4 regions of the Paenibacillus sp. WC2504 genome follow, and region 1 is predicted to be linked to each of the others. Evidence: riboswitches for the same ligand, from Rfam matches in the RefSeq annotation. Region 1 holds a riboswitch; each other region holds the start of a gene.

Region 1 (4,911 bases):
TGTTAGGTCTCAAGTAAAGCATTCTTTGCAAATTTTCGTCGTAGAAATACTCCACAGGTGAGTGAGATAAAGAGGAAGCCGATGAGCGGCACGACTATGTAGATAAGTGAAGATCGAATCATGAACGGAATCGAAAGCATACATAACTCTAGCAGCAAGGCTGACCAAATGATGAAGGCTAAGGAGCCGGCTTTCAACTGCCGGTTAAGCGGGTACATGTCGAGCCAAAAGGTATAGCGGTGTGAACGCTCAAGTGGCGTAAGTTGAACCATGGAAATGATCAAAGCGATGAAGAAGATGAGCAGTCTCGCTGTGCTGCTGCTTGAAACGGCGATGGCTAATGTGCCCAGTAAGGATATACGTAAGACAATCGCGAATAGCTCCGTACGTAGAAATGTTTTCATATATATGTAGAGATAGGCAGCATCTTGTTTAAAAGGAATAAATCTTGTGACCCCGCTGATCCAGCTTCGGCGGGCTATTCGTGTTCCCAATTGCGGAACATCCACGAACCAGTTGAAAAAGGCATATAATCGCGCTTGCTGCTGCCTTTCCTTCGCAATGAGATAATCCCACCCGATGTAGTATTTGGATACGTAATGCGTAGCAGTTAACCAAGCCAGTGTAAGTACAAGAGCAGCTCCGCTTGCCCAGAGGACGCTTGTCAGAAATTGCAGAGAAATCAGGACAACTGTTGCCAGCCAGCGGAAGCTAACGGAAATCCTTCTTGCGCGCTCATTAGTAAATCGGCTTTCTTGCCAGCTGGCCAATAAATGGCCTACCTTCATTAATAGAAGCAAAGCAAGCATCCATAAGAAATGCTGCTCATCGCGGCCTAGGCAGTGATGATACAAGGGCCATAGGACAACCCATGCCAGAAATGTCCAGAATGCTTGCAGCACTAGGCTGTACATGAATCCGCCGCGGAAGTAAGGACCCATCTGATGTTCAACGCGCAGTAGAAACATACGGTCTGCGCTTCTAGCTAGCGTGCGAATGGGGCTTGAGGCTAACAATGGTACCAGCAGCAAAAGGACGATCCACAGATAGGGATAATCTGTCGGAAGGCGCTGTAGTATTTTTGCATAATAATAGGAAGAAAGGATGACAAGAAATAGCAGGAAGCCGAAAAAATTGCTGCGCGCTGCATACTGCAGGTAACCCATGGATTCCTTCATATAATGCTCAAATCTCTTCTGCCATAGGGCACGGGTATCCATGTCCATCGCCTTCATACTAATTCTCCTTTTACAAGTTTATAAAAGATGTCGTCCAATGACGCTTGCTGGAGCCCTGTCTGCTGACGCAATTCGACTAAATCGCCTTGAGCGACCATATGTCCTTTGTGAAGGACGACATAGTTATCGCAATATTTTTCAATCGTAGACAAAATATGCGAGGATATGAGAAATGACGCGCCGCGTCGCTTCATTTTGACCATCAACTCCAGTAATGAGCGGATAGCCAGCGGATCGAGCCCGAGAAAAGGCTCATCAATGATGTAGAGGGAAGGTTCGATCAGGAACGCATTCATGATCATGACCTTTTGCTTCATCCCTTTGGATAAATGGCTTGCGAAAGAGTTAAGCTTGTCCTGCATGTGAAACTGCTCGAGCAGCGCTTGAGAGCGGGAGAGATAGTCATCTTTCGTTAAGCCGTAAGCCATGGCGGTTAACTCCAGATGCTCGCGAATCGTAAGCTCTTCATATAGCTCTGGACTTTCGGGCACATAAGCGTAAGTGGCATGGTAAGGCAGCGGATCTTCGGCTAACGTCAAACCGTTAATTTTAATTGAACCCCTTTGCGGTTGAAGCAATCCAAGGATGTTCTTGATGGTCGTACTTTTTCCTGCGCCATTCAGTCCGATTAATCCCATCATTTCACCCTGACGGATGGAAAATGTGAGGTCGTGAAGAACAGGTTTATTTGGTAAATATCCCCCGAATAAAGCGTCAACTTGTAATATGGGACCCATCTCAGTGCCTCCCTAAATATCTAATTATTGGAATTTATACATAGGTTTCATACCTGATAATTATAAACAAATTTAGATTCGAAGCCTAGTTTAAGAGTGAAAACACGAAGAAACTTAGTATTCGTACGTTATAATGAGTTAAATGTAGATAAAAGGTGGTTTTATCTTGAAAATAAGCTATTTTTAATCGATTTAGCCCTTTTTAGTAGGTGTTAATCCCTTTACAGGCAGAGATTAACAGCGTAATATACTTTTCATAATAACTTAATAACCAATTTGCCATTTTTCCATTCGCTGAGTTCCAATTATGGGAACGGGGGAACCACTGTTAGCTTATAAAGCGGTATCGCTGACGAAGTAAACAGAGTGAGTAACAGGGGTGAATCTTGGACGTTGAACGTAAGTTTACGTCTGAGTAGGGCGACTCTCACGTCCGAATCCGTCAGCTAACCTCGTAAGCGTAAGAGAGGTAACGATTGTCGTGCGTGCTATTTGTGTATTTTTACTATGCAAACTAAGCCAGCGAGAAGAGTCCTCTTCTTGCTGGCTTTTTGTCCCCATAAGGACCTTTAACTGTTTCGGACGACTATTCGTAACCCGGAATTCATAGGATGATGAATAGCAAAGCGGGGTGGGACGACCAGAACGCAGCTGTTTCCAAACAACTGCCGATGGACGACACGTTAAGTTAAATTAAAAACCTTAGTCGCGTCAAATTTAATCATGCTGTAACCTGGCGGCGAGGCTTTGAAGGAGGACCGAAGAAGTGGGCAGTATCTCTTTTAGCGAGACCCATGTAAAACGATCATCCAGCATGTCCTTCGCATTGCGATGGAAGCATGAAAACTTGCGTTTGATTTTAAGCCTGGCTATAATCTCAATCGCAATGACTTTCATGTTTTTGGTGTTGTTGTACGGTACGGCTACCAAGAGCGTATCCGTGGTTGTGAATGGACAAGAAACCGTTGTGCACACGAAGCAATGGGTCCTGCAACGCCTACTGGATGAACAAGCCATAACGATTGGTGAACACGATGAAATATCTGCAGACCCTACGGCTACAATCAAGGGCGGGGACAAATTCGTCATCGAACACGCTTCTCCAATTCAATTGACTGCTGATGGAAAGACCACCACTGTTTACACAACTGCAAGAACGGTTGAAAGTGCATTGCAACGTTTACATATTGCACTTGGGGAGCACGATAAGCTGACTCCCGAACCGACAGCCTCTTTAAGCTCAGGCGATGAAATCAAAATCGTCCGTGTGAAAAAAGAGACGGAAGAAGTAACAGAACCGATTGCATTCGACACGGAAAAGAAAAATGATGCATCGTTGCTTAAGGGTAAAGAGCAGGTCGTTCAAGAAGGTAAAGAGGGCGTACTTCTGAAAAAGAAAGAAAAGACTTACGAAGATGGCGTATTAGTTGCAGAAGCTGTTGTAGGTCAAGAAGTACAGGAACAAAGCGTTAAAAAAGTTGTGTCCGTTGGCACGAAAAATCCCGTTGTCGTTCTGTCGGCATCATCCCCTAGCGTGGATGAGGTCTCTAAGAATGGTGTAACATTTGGGTATAAACAAATCCTCAAGAACGTGAAACTCACGGCTTATTCAGCGGGAGCCGATTCGACAGGGAAAGCCGAAGGAACTCCTGGGTATGGGAAGACGTATACAGGAACGACAGTTACTGAGGGCAGAACGATTGCGGTAGATCCGAAAGTTATCCCACTGGGATGGTGGGTTTACATTGAGGGCGTTGGCTTCCGTCGTGCTGAAGATATTGGCAGTGGTGTGAAAGGCCAAATGATCGATGTGTACTTTGAAGATCATGGCTACGCCAATAAATTCGGAACGAAACAAGGGTATACGGTCTATGTCGTAGGACCGAAAAAGCCGTCTGAAAATTAACGTGTAAACGTCTGTTTCAGCGGGAACAATGTCAATATACGTTGCCAGGCAAGCAGCCTGGGCGAAAGAAGAGGGAATCCCTCTTCTTTTTCTGCGTACTGGGAAGGGAACCGATTATGATTAAAGAAGTCATCGTCGTTGAAGGCAAGGACGACACGGCCGCTATTCGCCGAGCCGTCGAGGCGGATACGATAGAGACAGGCGGCTCAGCCATCGGGCAAGCCGTATTGAAGCGAATAGCCCTCGCGCAGCAGCGCAGAGGCGTCATTATCTTTACGGATCCGGATCACGCAGGTGAGCGGATACGGAAGATTGTGGCAGCCAAGGTGCCTGGCTGCAAGCATGCCTTTATCACGCAGGCGCAGGCCGAATATAAGGGCGACATCGGCGTCGAGAACGCAGCGCCGGAGATTGTCCGGGAGGCGCTCCAGAACCTGCGGACAGAGTACGACGGGGCTGTCTCGCAGCTTACCATGGAGGATCTCATAGCCGCAGGGCTGATCGTTCATCCGGAGGCGGCTTCCAGGAGGCTCGTTGTTGGCAATGCCCTGGGTATCGGTTACTGCAATGGCAAACAATTTTATAAGCGATGTGCGATGTTCCAGATCTCACGTGAGGAATTTGAGGCAGCCTTGGAGCATCTGGAGCCGAAGATATAGTAAAGTAAGGAATAACAGTGGAATTCGGAATTCAGAACCTATAGATAAATGAGGGCTACATAATGACTATACCCGGCAGTGAAGTGATTGTAACAGCGGAAGATGTCGCAACACCCAGTAAGACGAAACAAATTATAAAAAAGCACAATCTCGTGCTCAAAAAGAGTCTGGGTCAGAACTTCCTGATCGACCAGAATATCTTGGGCAAGATCGTTTCGGCTGCGGAGCTTGGGCCTAACAAAGGCGCGCTGGAAGTCGGCCCTGGCATTGGGGCGCTCACCCAGCAGCTGGCCAAGCTCGCAGGGCGCGTCTTGGCCGTGGAGATCGATCAGCGTCTCCTGCCTATCCTAGGCGAGACGCTGGAGCCTTAT
Region 2 (4,911 bases), 7.5 Mb from region 1:
TCCTTTGCTCGCCGTTAATTTGGCCAGGGACAAATATATCGCTAGAATGTTCACGATCCGAGGGGATCGATTAGGGTATTCGAACGGGATTATATTTCTGGCGATTATGTCGATCATTCTGATTATTGCGTTTAAAGGCAGAACGGAGCATCTTATTCCGCTGTATGCTGTGGGTGTGTTTATTCCCTTTACACTTGCGCAAACAGGGATGCTCGTCAAATGGGTGCGCGAAAAGCCCAAAGGCTGGATCGTTAAACTAACGATCAATTTGATTGGCGCTTTGATTAGCTTTACCGTCATGCTGATCTTTTTTATCACGAAGCTGGGGCAGGTATGGCCGGTGTTTATCTTCCTCCCCTTGATTGTTTATACGTTCCATAAAATCAAAAAGCACTACGAGGCCGTGAGTGAGCAGCTGCGGATCACGACGTGTGAGCCTTCTATCCCGATCAAGGGGAATGTGATGATCGTGCCTGTCGCAGGAATTACCCATGTCGTGGAAAATTCCATGAATTACGCGAAATCGTTAGCGCCAGATCAGATTATTGCGGTGTATGTGGCCTTTGATCGGGAGGCAGAGAAGCAGTTCCAAGAAAAATGGGAGTGTTGGCAGCCGGATGTGCGGTTAGTCACCCTGCACTCCCACTATCGGAGCATTATTCAACCGTTGACGAAGTTCATCGATACTGTGGAGCATAAGGCGAACGAGTCGAATTTCCGGGTAACCGTCTTAATTCCGCAGTTTATTCCCAAACGAAACTGGCAGCACATTCTCCATAATCAGTCCAGCTTACTGATCCGCGCGTTTCTGCTGTACAGGCGGGATCTCATCGTGACGACGGTGCCGTATCATTTGAAAAAGTAGCTGACCATAAACGTACAGAAATCGGCAGTAAAACGCCATTTCTGTACGTTTTTTGTATGTCAGGCTTTCCTACATCGTAGGACTCTCCGTTTTGATTCTTTTCCCAAGGTGGTGCTCTCTTTGCACCCTTCGAATGAACGCTTGAAGTTCCTGCTCGGTTTCACACACGGCCGCGTGCTCTAACCAAAGGAAAAACCTTTTTTTCGATATGGCTGAAGCATGCAGAGGAAAGGTATTTCTTGATTTGACAACATACAAGCCAGAGGGAACATTCTTCCAAGGTGCTGTGAAATTCATGCGAATTGACAGCCTTGATCGCTTCTCCCAGTCTTGCTCCTTTTGTTTATTTCGTATGGATCTGTACATGTTCATGATCACGTAATGCTCCGAGATTTCGGTCAAATTGGCATATCCGGCTCGTTGCGCTTTTTGAATAATGTCTGATTTCTCCTTAGAGAACCAGTACCCGACAATAACAGGGAAACGGTTAGCCTCTTCTAACCATAAGACGCCGAACCACTCGTAAGTTAAGGGGATCGGATTTAACATTTCGGGGATTAACCCTAAATAATAACGGGGAGCGGAAGCCATCGTTATTTCTCCTTTGCACGTAAGACCTGACAGCAATAATGTGTGTGTTCTGCTCCTCAATTGTAAGGCTGAGAGGAATAAAAATGGGGTAAAGAAAAGCGGGGTAACCCATAAAAAAACGATAAAAATGGCGTAAATGGAAGAAAAACGAAGCTTGAATAACGAGAATTCATGCTTTAATTGTTTGAAAGCGCATCCACTCGTCTATATGGCAAAAAGAAGGTCGCGGTACGTTTTACAAGGCGGATCTCCGAGGCGTAAGATTCAGAGCATCAACTTCACAACAAGTTGATAACGCTGAGTCCCCACAAGGGGAACGGGGGAACCAATAGAGGACGGATGCAGATCAACGTCTTCGCGGGGTGAATCCAAGGCAAGCTCCGGCTTGCCAAGGTAGGGCGCTTCCAAGCCCGAATCCGACAGCTAACCTCGTAAGCGAATTGGGAGAGAGCCAACGTTCTATGTGCTAATTACAGCTTGCTTGTTATACCAAGCTGCCAAGAAGCCCGAGAGCAGGGAGTCTCTGCTCGCAGGCTTCTTTTTGTTGTCCAAAAAAATGAGGAGAGTGAATCTACACATGGTTCCCGAATGCAAGATTACCCGAATTGAATGCTATCGCTTTGATGATGAATTATCCGATAAACTGCTGCCCGGACATGGCCGCGACTGCCATTGCGGCATCCTTTCCATCTCAACAAGCTTGGGAACAAGCGGTTTAGGAGATTATGAAATTCCTTGCGGCAATCTAAAGGGAGATTTCGTTCAATGGGCTGTTGTCTTTCAGAAACTCAAAGGGCTTTCCCTTGAGGACGGTTTGCAGTATGTCCGTCAGAAGAAAGAGGCATGGGGAGAAGTAAGGACTCATGTGATCGAGTCGGCATTAACTGACTTGTCAGATAAGCTTCAACATAAATCTATAGGCAACAAAGAGTTGGATGTTCTATCGAATCGTTCATATATCTTTGACCATTCAGAGGCCTATGTCTCTTTCTAAGCATGCGCATTTTTATGTTTTTTTTATATGCACGCTAAGGATTCTTTACCTCATTTTTATACAGTTCGGCGTTACAATGAGTCAGAAAAGGAAGCGATGAAAGTCATGCAAAGCGATTTGCTGCTAATAGCTGCGCCAACCAAGGCAGGCGAGGACTTTATGAAACAAATCAGGTTGGCTGGGTTTCCTTATGTTGCATTAACGAACAACAAGATGGAAAAACTCAAGCTAGAAGGGCAGGGAGTAAAAAAGATCATCCAGGTGGATACATCATTACCGGGTTCACCCCATATCCCCGATTATCCGATCGGGAGCATTATTCTGTTCGAAGAAAGCTTGACGTTATGCTGCCGCTATATTCAGATATGCCGCAGTTGGACTTCAGGGCCGATGTATGTGATTACCCAAAGTGTAAATCCCCGATTGATTTATAAAGGGTTAGGCGCTGACTACGTTATTTATTCTAAAAATGGTGATGTGAAGTTTCTTCTATCATCTCTATTACAAACAAATAAATTAGGTTCTGTCTGATCTGGAGGAGGTGCGCGATGTACAACGATGTAACAATGGTCTTATTAATGGCATTAACCTTTCTGGGATTTTGGGGATTTATGAAATTTTGCGAAAAAGCGTAAGCTGATGCTTTCGATGCGAGTTTTTGAATGAAAACTTATAGGAGGCAACCAAATGATTGTGATTGGACTAATTGCGCTAGCGATCATGGTTTATCTCGGTTTTGTTTTAGTGAAGCCGGAGAAATTTTAATGGATAAATTAGAACTTATGTAAAGCAGGGGGAGAACCTACTATGGGTATGGGATTGTTGCAAGTAGTCATCACACTGGTGATTATCATGCTTTTGGTGAAGCCGGTGGGCAGCTACTTGGTGAAAGTGTTCGGTTATGAAAAGAGTGGTCTGGATCGTGTGTTCGGCCCCTTCGAGCGTATGTCCTATCGCCTAATGGGTGTTAAAGAAGACGAAGCGATGGGATGGAAGAAGTACTTAGGAGCTGTATTAATCGTCAACTTTGTCATGATGATCCTCATGTACGCCGTATTTCGGCTTCAAAGTTTTCTGCCGTTTAATCCCGATGGGATTGGCAACGTATCTCCAACAATCGCTTTTAATACTACGATTTCCTTTATTACAAATACGAACTGGCAAGCTTACAGTGGTGAAAACACGCTTTCCTATTTCTCTCAGATGGTAGCCATTACGTTCCCGATGTTTACATCGGCGGCAACCGGATTCGCCGTAGCGGTAGCTTTTATCCGCGGATTAGTGGGTCGTCAAGATAACCTCGGAAACTTCTACGTGGATATGACTAGAGCGATTACTCGCGTCTTTCTGCCGCTTAGCTTCATTGTCGCTTTAATTTTAGTTTTTCAAGGCGTCCCGCAAACCTTGCTGGGAGCTGTTCAAGCGACAACGATTGAAGGGGCTGAACAAACGATTACTCGCGGTTTAGTGGCTTCCTTGGAATCGATTAAGCATATCGGTACCAACGGTGGCGGATGGTTCGGAACGAATGCTGCGCATCCTTTTGAAAATCCAACGCCGTTTACCAACATGATCCATATTATTTGTATGATGCTTCTGCCGACTTCGCTCGTATACGCATTCGGATTAATGATTAAGAACAAGAAACAAGGTTGGACCGTCTTCGCGGCCATGGGAATCATCTTCTTGGTCATGCTGGCGACGGTGTTCTACGCAGAGTATAAAGGCATATCTACTGTGGATGCGATGGGCGTTCATGGGAATATGGAAGGCAAGGAAGTTCGATTCGGATTATCTGAAACAGCGCTTTTCACAACTGTTACGACAGCAGCTACAACAGGCTCTGTTAATGCGATGCATGAATCGCTTACACCGCTAGGAAGCATTGTTCCTTTTGCGGAGATGATGTTAAATAACGTATTTGGAGGCAAAGGGGTCGGCTTATTAAACGGACTGCTTTATCTCATCTTGTCTGTATTCATTTGTGGACTGATGGTTGGACGTACGCCAGAATTTATGGGCAAAAAGATTGAAGGCAAAGAAGTGAAACTGGCTGCGATCGCGATTCTGACGCATCCGCTCATCATTTTAGCACCGACGGCTTGGGCGTTGATTCGTCCTGAATCGGTCACGTCCATAGCGAATCAAGGGATGCATGGCCTTTCTGAAGTTCTGTATGCTTTCACCTCCGGTGCAGCCAATAACGGATCTGCCTTTGGCGGTTTGAGCGCTGGAACGAACTTTTATGCGATGAGCATTGGTCTTGTCATGCTGGTTGGACGATATATTTCCATTATCGCCATGTTAGCAATAGCAGGCTCACTTGCTACTAAGCGTGTTGTGCCCGTTACAACAGGTACACTTCGGACGAATACGCCTTTATTTATGGGGATTTTGATCATGATTATTTTAGTTATCGGTGCTCTAACGTTTTTCCCGGCGCTTGCATTGGGACCGATTG
Region 3 (4,911 bases), 7.7 Mb from region 1:
GCATAATTGTCGACAGATAGGAAAAGAGAAGCGCCGAGAATGGCTCTACGCTCAGAAAGCGTGAAACGTGTCGAAATGATGGCATTCTCACTGTTCAAATTGCCGGAGTACCAAACATAGTTGGCATTAGCAACTTGCACCCACGCAGGGTTGCGGGGAATGATTTGCGCATTGAACCACGAGTTGTCGGTGCCGATCGAAACCGTGCGCTGACTTAGAAAGCGACCCGAACCGGGCTTATGGTATTTTCTAAGCTGCGTACGGTACATCAGCATGGCTTTGCTTCTGGGCAGGCCTGCGCTCTTGGGGAGCCGAACAATTTTGCTCGGTTTTCCAGCCATTCGTTGTTTGGGAATCATTTCTCCATCTCCTATCAACATATGAATATACTTTCTTTGTATTCTATGTTTACTAGAGCGATTTGCGAGGGTGAGTGGCCGGTGTCGCCTTCTTCATGCAGCCTAAATTCTCTACTCACATAAAAAAGTACAATTAATATGTTTTAATGACATATAATATATGTTAACATAATAAAAACACAAAGGAGGAATCTCCCAATGGACGATAAGAATGATAAGACCAAAAGACTTTCCGTCTACTTGCCTGAAAAGGTGAAGACCGATCTGGAGCGCATGGCTGAGGAAACGGGCTTGTCGATGACACAGCTTATTGTGATGGCGACGCACGGTCTACTTGCGAATTATGCTTCGCAGGGCGGAGCTATTTTTGCCGACTTATTGGCAGCTAAACAACGGATCGTTCACGAAGTGAAGGATAGGCAGCGGCTTTTAAATGAAGAGAAAGAAGGCATGCAGGATTACTACGGCGCGCGAGCAGCCGAATATGAACGGATTTATGCTCGCGAGGATGCGGACTATCAGCAAGAACTTGCGATGCTGGCGGATATCGTGAAGAGGCAGGTTACGGGGAGCCGTGTCTTGGAGGTGGCCTGCGGTACCGGATATTGGACGCAGTTCATGGCGGAAACAGCCAAGCACATCGTTGGGATGGACGTTCGACCGGAGGTGCTGCAAATTGCTGCAGCCAAATCTTGGCCGCTGCATAATACATCTTTCGTCGAAGGGGATGCTTACCGGCTTTCGGAAGTACAAGGGGATTTTGACTACGGAATCGCCAACTTCTGGTTTTCGCATATCCCGAAAAATCGTCTGGATTCGTTTCTGCAAGGATTTCATGAGCGGCTTGGACGGGGAGCCCGCGTTTTTATGGCGGATAATGTGTACGTCCCGGGAAGAGGCGGCGAGCTGATTACGAGTGAACATAGCGAAGATACGTATAAAAGAAGGGAGCTGGCCGATGGCTCCAAGCATGAAATTATTAAAAACTACTATTCGTACGAAGAGTTGAATGAAATCTTTAAGCCGCTGTCGGAGCATCTGCGCATATTTGTCGGCAGCTCCTTCTGGTATGTTAGCTACATCGTGGCTTAAGAATCATCGGCCCAAGGAAAGAAGGAAACTCCTGGCTTAATGTCCGGATGTGAATTTAAGGCCGAGAACGCCGACCAGAATGAGGATCATGAATAGGATACGCAGTAAACTAACAGGCTCGTTCAGAAATAGGGTGCCGATAATAATCGCGCCTACAGCGCCAATTCCCGTCCAAGCCGCGTAGGCGGTGCCGATAGGTAGAGTTTTCGTAGCCACCGCCAGAAAATAAAAGCTGATGATCATGCCGACAATGGTGATGCTGGACGGAACCAGCCGTGTAAAACCGTTGGAGAACTTTAGTGAGATCGCCCAAACTACTTCAAAAACACCTGCAATGACCAAGTAAAGCCATGCCATCTGTGAATCACTCCTTAAGAAAGTATGCGAAGATGCCCATCTGACCGCGGCAAAAAGAAAAAGCCTGGAAGCAATATCGCGAATGCGATAAGACTCCCGGGCTTTTTCCCCTCCGTGATCACAGCGTATTCGCTGTGTGTTTTCTCTCGGACCAGACTGGCGCTGCAGCGCCACGGAACCCTAGAAACATGATGCCGTAATTATAGGACGGCTTACACGCTATGTCAAGTTACAACAGCCACAAGAAATGAATAAAAGCCCTGAGAAGCAGCTCATTCGAGCTAACGCTTGTCTGGGCTTTTTATTCATGATGAACAAGAAAATTACTTGGATTCAGCAGTTAGTTGATTGTAGATATCATCCCACAGAACACGTCTAGCGGATACATACCTTTTCGCATAATAGGATTCGCTCAGCTTGTTTTTCACGATGCCTTCATTGGATGCGGAATGAATAAATTCACCGTTACCCAAGTAGATGCCTACGTGAGAAATGCCTTTGCCTCCTGTGTCGAAGAACACAAGATCACCTTTACGAAGATCACTTTTGTCGATCCAGTAGCCCTCTTTATTTTGAGCTGCTGAACTATGAGGAAGGTCAATGCCGAATTTGTTGAACACGTACGCGGTGAAACCAGAGCAATCAAAGCCTCTTGTTGTCGTTCCCGCATCGCGGTACGGTACTCCAATCAATTCGTCAACCGTTGAGTCCAATGTGGATTCTGACGCAGACACACTCCCTAAAGCTACACTCAAAAACAAAACAAGACTAAAAAGAAGAGCAACAACCTTTTTCAACTGCTTGTCTCCTTCCGGTGCCTACGAGGTTAGCTGGAGGGTTCGGTTGAAGGTTCCCTATGATCCCTGTCTTGCAAGATCAATTCACCCGGTATGGTTCCCCCGTTTCCCCAAGAAATGAGGAATTCGGCATGAAATATTTGGTTTTTTAATGCTAGTCCCTTAAATTCGTCATAAACATCGAAATTCCTCCTTTTTCGTGCAATTGGGTCTGAAAAAATGTGTAAAGGTTCGCTTTACAGACAAAAAAACCCCCTTTTGCAAGGGGGTTGAACAAATCTAAACCATTTATGGTTTTATTTATTGCTTTTTAACGACTTAATTTGGCGGAAAGAAGCTGGAATTGCGACGTAATGGACCACATCTGCATGAAAATATGGAAAAGCGGGAAAAGTTGATAAATGATTAGCGCTACCAGACCTGCCCAGATATAGGTCGTTGTGACCGTGATCCCTGCCAAAAGTCCTGAGCTCAGTAAAAGTATCAGAGAAAGGCCGATAATCGGAAGCGAGTACCGCATGAACGTTAGGACTGTGGATATAATGCCGAGACGTGCGGCAATGGCGAACTGCACATACATGAAGAGCAGATGCAGCAGAAAACCGTACACCAGCATGCCCAGCAGCCAAGGCAGTAAATCGAGGGAAGCCTGTTCATAAGATGTGCTGTGAGCGAACACCTTCTGCACTTTGGGCAGCACCCAGATGAGCGGCAGCAGAGATAAGGCGATTCGAATCAAATACACGGCAAAGAAGGGGAGCGTGAGTTCCTTGATGCCGCGGACGAAGCGGTAGCCGGCATTTTGATCGGAATGGGTGAGCGAATAATAGACACCGCCGTTCAGCATCGGGCTAAGGAACATGCGCGCCAGGAGCAGGCCGGCCAGCCACCACAAGTAAGAGTGGCTAAGATCCGTTTTGAATAACTGAAACTGACTTTCGGCCAGAAAAAGCTGGAGCGCTTGCTTCGGCTGATCGCCGCCGGGAAACCGGTGCATGAGGGGAACTAACACCCCTTGTACAAGCTTATATAGGAGCATCCCCCAGCACATTTGGTAGATGAACAAGACAATCGTAGCGAAGGGTTGCCGTAGAGCCGCCCTGAAGCCGGATTTGAGATAGGTTGTCACCGGTGTCCCTCCTAAGCGTTGTTTTCTGAAGGCAAACTTGCCTTGTAGAGTGGGCGCCTACCAGGCTACCCACCCGAAAATAGCTTGCAGGAATTGGATAATGCCGAGATTCAGGCGGAGTTTCCACTTGGTGTCCACTTCTGCTTGCATAAAGTTATTAATATGCTTGTTCTCAAGAATGAGCGAGTAGTTCGGGTCGATACGAACCCAGTCAATAGGCGTCGTGTGGGTTAGTTTGTACTCAATGCTGCTCTCTTTGCCGTCCCACGTTTTGTCGAGCATCGTACCGTCGGCGAAATGGAACTGAATCGGCACTTCGGGCGAATTGCCTCCACGCTTGGAGATGAGGACCGTGCTCTCGTAAGGGCCGGCTCCTTTGCTGCCAGTGGCTTTCACATGGATGCTTTCAACCGTATAATCAACCATCATTGAGCCGTAGACATATTCATTGAAGAAGTCGTCCCACTTCGTTTTCGTTACATCCTCGACCACATTTTGAAAGTCTTTGGTAGAAGGATGCTTGAATTGCCATTTTTGAAAATAAGTCCGCATGATACGATCCATGGTCTTGGTGCCGACCTGTTTCTCGATGGCTTTCAGCACGAGTTTGCCTCTGGTATACACATTTTCTGCGTATTGATCATGTCCGGTATAGGCCCATGCGTTTTGCCGCAGGGCATTCGGAGAAGTAATGTAGCTGGACTCGACAGGCAAATTAGGGGTTGCCCCGAAGTCGGCCTCCATCACTTTATCCTCGGCGTAGGAGGTAAAGCCCTCATCCAGCCAAGCTTCTTCAAACTCATTGCTCGCCACAAGGCCATAGAAATATTGGTGACCGATCTCGTGCACAACGACGCGTTCCAATTCCTGATCCGGCGTTTTGTCGTCCGCGCCCCAAGCGGTTATGAGCGTAGGATACTCCATCCCGCCTGCGCCGCTGCCTCCGGGAGGAGGTACAACGATAGACAAGGTCGAGTAAGGATACGATCCGTACCACTGGCTATAGCGGGAGAGCGCTTTTTTGGCAGCGTACATATAGCGGTCTTTCAAATCCTGATGGTTGGGATCAAGATAAAGCTTGATCTTCACACCGGGTATTTGCGGCGTAGAGAAGGGTTCCTCCACATACACGAAGTGAGGTGAAGCCGACCATGCGAAATCATGCACATCATCGGCA
Region 4 (4,911 bases), 970 kb from region 1:
GACGATATCAACCAGGGCAAAGCTGGAGCGGTGATTTCGAATATGATTGACGGAGCGGGTTATCAGGCATCGCTTTCCAAAACGTTCCCTGGCGCAGATATAGATGTTGTCTCCCGAATAAAAGGGCCTAAAGGCGAGAGGTTGCCGGGCGGCGTAGGCTATAACAGTGTGTTTATGTTCCCGAAATCAAGTGTGAAAACCGAGGCGGAGTTAAAACAAATTCTAGGCTTCTTTGATAAAATTTCCGATCAGAAGATGTTGGATTTGCTGGGCTGGGGCATCGAAGGCAAACACTATAAGATCGAAGACGGCAAGCCGGTATTTATTGACCAAAAGCTGCAGGACACCGAAGTAGGCTCCAGTTATCTGCAGCTTCAAATCGCCAAGTATACGGCAAAAACGACGGGGAAAGAAACACCGCTCATGGAGAAATACGGCAAAATGATTAAAGAGAACGAGGCTATCGCGGTCAATAACCCGACGAATCCGCTCGTTTCCGAGACACAAACGACCAAAGGCAGCGAGCTGAAGCCGATCATTGACGACGCCCGTACGAAGTATATCTTGGGTAAAATCGATGAAGCAGGCTGGAAGCAAGCTATCGAGCAGTGGAGAAAAGCCGGCGGCGATAAAGTCATTGAAGAGTTCAGCGCGCAATACGCGAAGAGCGGCAAGTAAGGCAGCAAAATAGCAGAGGCGGCCCTAAGGTAGAGAGATCTACTTTAAGGACCGCCTCTTATGCGTATGACAGTTTAATTCCATCCTTTAGCAACCATCGGTTTCTTCTTCGTTTTCTTGAACAATCTATAAAATAAGCCGAGTTCCTTTTTCCGTTTGAGTGTGGCTTTGATACCTTCAAGCAGCAGCATTGATCTAAGTTCGTCGCGACGGTTTAACGTATGCAGTCTTTTGATAAATAGCTTGTCCATGCGAACATCCCTCCCATTCATCTATCTCCATTATAAACGGGATCTGCGAATTTGATTGTCGCTTTGTAGAGAGGGATTGCACTTGTTTTGTCGAAACTGGAGCGGGTAGCCCTCGATTTCCTTCAAGTCCCTATAGGCAGATGAATCACTGTACAGTATTATCTAACTTAGGGTGATATCATATGTTCATTTCTCCTATGCTTTTGCAAGACGCCAAAGATAATAGACCTTATAACAGCAAACATCATATTGCAGAACTTAAGTTTGACGGTTTTAGGTGCATTCTTTCTAATTTGGACAAACTCTATGTATATACGAAAGACAAGCAATTGGTTACGCATAAATTTCCTGAGCTGTTCCAATGCCCGATTCCCGAGGGAACGATCCTTGACGGTGAATTGGTTATTTTGGATGATCAAGGTAAACCGGACTTTGAAGCGATGTCAGCTAGATTTTTAAATCCGACAGACTTATCGCCTGTAGTATTTTTTGCATTTGATATCCTAAAATACAAGGGAATTGATGTCACTGAATTACCCTTGCTTAAACGCAAGGAGCTGTTGGAGCAAGCTTTCATCGAGAATGACAGGTACAAAAGGGTGAAGGTTTACGAGGGTAAAGCGGAGGATTATTTTGAGAAAATCCGGCAGGATGGGCTTGAGGGCATCATTTTGAAGTCGAAAAAAGAAAATTTCAAGTACGAGAGCAACAAACGCTCCAGGCAATGGCAAAAAGTGATTAACTGGACTTATGCAGATGTTTATATTTCTGGTTATAGGAAAAATAATTTTGCTTTGCTGGCGTCCATTGATTCAGCGAATGGTTTGAAGATTCCGGTTGGGGTGATTGAGACCGGGGTAACGCCTCTGCATCAAAAGGCGCTCGATGGCGTGAAGCACCGCTTAGTCTACAAAGAGGACAATCATTTTGCTTATATGGAACCGCGGCTAATGGCCAAAATTAAGACGAAAAATTGGACGAGAAACGGAAGGCTTCGTTCGCCGGTTTTCATGGAATTTGTGATGTAAAAAAAGACTGGATCACCAAGGAGGAAGTGGTGGTGCAGTCTTTTCTCTGTACATGCTGTTGTTACATGCGTCTAAAGTTACCGGTGCTGCCGCTTAGCTGCTGCTCAGCGATTTGAATCAATCTTCTCGTAATGTGTCCGCCGATTGCGCCGGTATCACGAGTAGCCATGTAGCCATAATACCCGTCCTGAGGAATCTGAATACCTAGTTCCTGAGCGACCTCGTATTTCATTTGCTCAAGAGCTGATTTTGCTTGTTGCACAAGTAATGTATTGCTTCTACTGCTAGCCATTTGGATTCACTCCTTTATTTGGTGTATGAGTATTTTGTGGAAGTTATGGTTTTTTATTCATGGTTGTTGGAAAATTTTTTGTGGCCCGATGATTACGCTTTCATAAAACGTTGGAAAATTTTGCGGCATGTTTTCGGAAAAACCCCGTGTTACAATCGGAAAGATCGATTATGGTCAAAAAACTTAGAAGGCCGAAGCTTCTTTGAAAGCACGGGGGACCCAATCTTTGGGGTGAAGTCGCTATGAACGCGACCGGGTGATTACTCTTTGACCCGAATCCGACAGCTAACCTCGCAGGCCGCAAAAAGGAGAGATTTCTATGTTAAAACGTTATAAACAGCTAGTCGTAACCGGTGCTATTGGACTAAGCGTCCTAATGAGTTCCAGCGCAGCCATGGCGGCATCCGCCACGTACACGGTGTCAGACAACGATACCATGTGGTTGATCTCCCAGAAGTATGGCGTAAGTCTCACTTCGCTGATTCAGGCTAACCCTCAGGTTGCCAACCCGAATGTGATCTGGTCTGGGATGACGTTGAACTTTCCTGGCAGCACAGGGACAAGCGGCGGCTCTCAAACACCAGCCCCGTCAGTGCCTGCTCCATCTACACCAGCTGCCCCATCAACGCCAGCTACATCTGCGCAATCCGCTTTTGCCAGCCAAGTCGTTACATTAGTTAACCAGGAACGTGTAAAAGCTGGGCTACAAGCGCTCACCAGCGATAGCGCCCTTACAGCTATGGCGTTGGATAAAGCCAAAGATATGTACAACAACGACTATTTTGATCATACGTCGCCGACCTATGGGTCACCTTTTGATATGATGAGCACTTATGGTATTCCTTATTCCTATGCAGGTGAGAACATTGCTAAAGGACAACCTACACCAGAGGCCGTAATGGAGGCCTGGATGAACAGTACGGGGCACCGTGAAAATATTTTGAACCCCAATTACACAAAAATTGGCGTCGCCTATTATAACGGAGAATGGGTGCAGGAATTTATCAGCAACTAATGCTCTATAGCGAATCCAAAAAACAACCCTTGTGATTCCCCAGTCGGGAATTCGCAAGGGTTTTATTTATATTTCAACTTGGCAACTCCCCACATCAAGAGTGGCAGAATGATCCCATGGAGGGGTAATAAATAAGGAATCGCGATTTTTTGTGGAAATAACACGGAACTATCGATAAAGTCCCGAGGGATCAAGGTAAGCAGCGCGATAACCGGTGCTACGAACCAAATCATACGTCGCCATTTTTTAAGGCCGAAACTTTGAGCTGTTCCATATGTACACACGAAAAAGTAGAGAGATACTTTAGTGAACACACTAATAATCCAGATGGCGATAACAAAGGAATCCAGGTTTTGAAAAAAGTCGAAATAGGAAATATAACGAATCAAATTAAAATAAGGATAGGTTTGGCCCGAAGGGGCGATGTGTCCAAATACGGAAAGGATTAAGAAAGTCGAAATGCTTGTTAACAGACCAGCAGCAGCAACCCCGAGTATGGCTGGTTTCACCCCATCTTGAGGCTTTGATAGAAAGCCCATGATGACGAGCAGAAGGATGCAGTCTCCAAGAAACGTTGAAGTCGGCAGCGCTCCTTTTAAGATTGTCATCGCACCGGTATCCACATAGAAGGGAAGGATATTGTTAATATGGACATTTTTTAGGCTCAGCAAGAGAGGAATAGCAATCCCAAGAAGGGTTAAAGGTCCTAAGATTTCGCAACATCTCGCGATAACCTCTATCCCCGAGAAAGTTACATAAATCGCAACGAGGAGCATGCCTAGCATCGGGACAAGGATTGGAGTTTTGGGCAGAATAGTCGCAACGATGAACTCTGCGTACTGCCTTATAATGATAGCAAGCACGCTGTACCAGTAGATGAAATACACCACCGTAACCGTATAGCCGATGTATCGACCAAATAATCTCTTTGAAAATTCAACGATGGTTTGTCCTGGATGATATAGACTCAACCGTGAGCAAACATAAGCGACCCCTGCACCTATTCCGGTTGCGCAAACGGTTGAAAGCCAGGCATCTTGCTTCGCAGTTTGGATAGATGGATTTATTGTCAGTAAAATGGTCATCCCCAGCTGCATGGTCAATATCATCCAGAATAATTGTTTCCCGCCAATCTGCATGTCCGTAAGTGCTCCTTTAATGATCTAAAAGTTTACCAAGAGGGTAGAAAATGTAATTTACCAACTGCGTCGGACCTGGCATTCCCGGATTCATAACTAAAGCGATCGCTAGAATCCAGCATAAGGTTAAAATAGAGAGATAAGCCGCTTTCTCTTTGGTCGGCCTGTTTTTCAAGCGAAACCATTGAAAGAGAGTGATGATCAGGCACGCGGCCATGCATATGGGAATGTCATTGGATGTCATTGGATATACTCCTATTCCTCTTCCTTTTCTTTTTCCTCTCGGGATCGAGAAGACTTGATGCTGGATAGCCCAGGACGCAGCATTCTGGCATCCGATTGTACAGTAACTTCGACGTTTGGGAAGATCTCGTTCCAACGTTTTTGGTTTTGCCGCCATTCCTTAGGGTACGCTCGGTGGAATTCCCCAGCGAAATCAAAAATGTCCGCTTTGTAACCTTGCTGAACCTTTCGCAAAGCGACTGCGACACGCTCTTCAATATCGTCA

Evidence for each region. A riboswitch is a leader RNA that binds a small molecule or an ion and turns the genes downstream of it on or off. The one in region 1 is predicted to bind cyclic di-AMP.
Region 2: another riboswitch for cyclic di-AMP. It lies ahead of ACUN27_RS02720 (hypothetical protein); the one in region 1 lies ahead of ACUN27_RS37035 (ubiquitin-like domain-containing protein).
Region 3: another riboswitch for cyclic di-AMP. It lies ahead of ACUN27_RS01935 (C40 family peptidase); the one in region 1 lies ahead of ACUN27_RS37035 (ubiquitin-like domain-containing protein).
Region 4: another riboswitch for cyclic di-AMP. It lies ahead of ACUN27_RS32265 (CAP domain-containing protein); the one in region 1 lies ahead of ACUN27_RS37035 (ubiquitin-like domain-containing protein).

What each region holds. Positions count from the first base shown of each region.
Region 1 is NZ_JBQZFH010000001.1:8,089,399-8,094,309, reverse strand. It holds gene ACUN27_RS37050 (TatD family hydrolase) at 1-17, shown strand, start outside; gene ACUN27_RS37045 (ABC transporter permease) at 3-1,235, opposite strand; gene ACUN27_RS37040 (ABC transporter ATP-binding protein) at 1,232-1,975, opposite strand; cyclic di-AMP (ydaO/yuaA leader) riboswitch at 2,258-2,451, shown strand; gene ACUN27_RS37035 (ubiquitin-like domain-containing protein) at 2,790-3,881, shown strand; gene rnmV (ribonuclease M5) at 3,998-4,540, shown strand; gene rsmA (16S rRNA (adenine(1518)-N(6)/adenine(1519)-N(6))-dimethyltransferase RsmA) at 4,603-4,911, shown strand, end outside.
Region 2 is NZ_JBQZFH010000001.1:563,347-568,257, forward strand. It holds gene ACUN27_RS02710 (APC family permease) at 1-865, shown strand, start outside; gene ACUN27_RS02715 (hypothetical protein) at 935-1,456, opposite strand; cyclic di-AMP (ydaO/yuaA leader) riboswitch at 1,742-1,910, shown strand; gene ACUN27_RS02720 (hypothetical protein) at 2,034-2,450, shown strand; gene ACUN27_RS02725 (hypothetical protein) at 2,478-2,981, shown strand; gene ACUN27_RS02730 (potassium-transporting ATPase subunit F) at 3,138-3,215, shown strand; gene kdpA (potassium-transporting ATPase subunit KdpA) at 3,264-4,911, shown strand, end outside.
Region 3 is NZ_JBQZFH010000001.1:426,633-431,543, forward strand. It holds gene ACUN27_RS01920 (hypothetical protein) at 1-380, opposite strand, end outside; gene ACUN27_RS01925 (methyltransferase domain-containing protein) at 558-1,451, shown strand; gene sugE (quaternary ammonium compound efflux SMR transporter SugE) at 1,488-1,808, opposite strand; guanidine-I (ykkC/yxkD leader) riboswitch at 1,900-2,002, opposite strand; gene ACUN27_RS01935 (C40 family peptidase) at 2,132-2,605, opposite strand; cyclic di-AMP (ydaO/yuaA leader) riboswitch at 2,609-2,747, opposite strand; gene ACUN27_RS01940 (hypothetical protein) at 2,916-3,734, opposite strand; gene ACUN27_RS01945 (M1 family metallopeptidase) at 3,792-4,911, opposite strand, start outside.
Region 4 is NZ_JBQZFH010000001.1:7,116,704-7,121,614, reverse strand. It holds gene ACUN27_RS32285 (extracellular solute-binding protein) at 1-678, shown strand, start outside; gene ACUN27_RS32280 (hypothetical protein) at 753-929, opposite strand; gene ACUN27_RS32275 (ATP-dependent DNA ligase) at 1,127-1,957, shown strand; gene ACUN27_RS32270 (alpha/beta-type small acid-soluble spore protein) at 2,019-2,249, opposite strand; cyclic di-AMP (ydaO/yuaA leader) riboswitch at 2,429-2,564, shown strand; gene ACUN27_RS32265 (CAP domain-containing protein) at 2,569-3,264, shown strand; gene ACUN27_RS32260 (GerAB/ArcD/ProY family transporter) at 3,327-4,403, opposite strand; gene ACUN27_RS32255 (hypothetical protein) at 4,420-4,647, opposite strand; gene ACUN27_RS32250 (Ger(x)C family spore germination protein) at 4,659-4,911, opposite strand, start outside.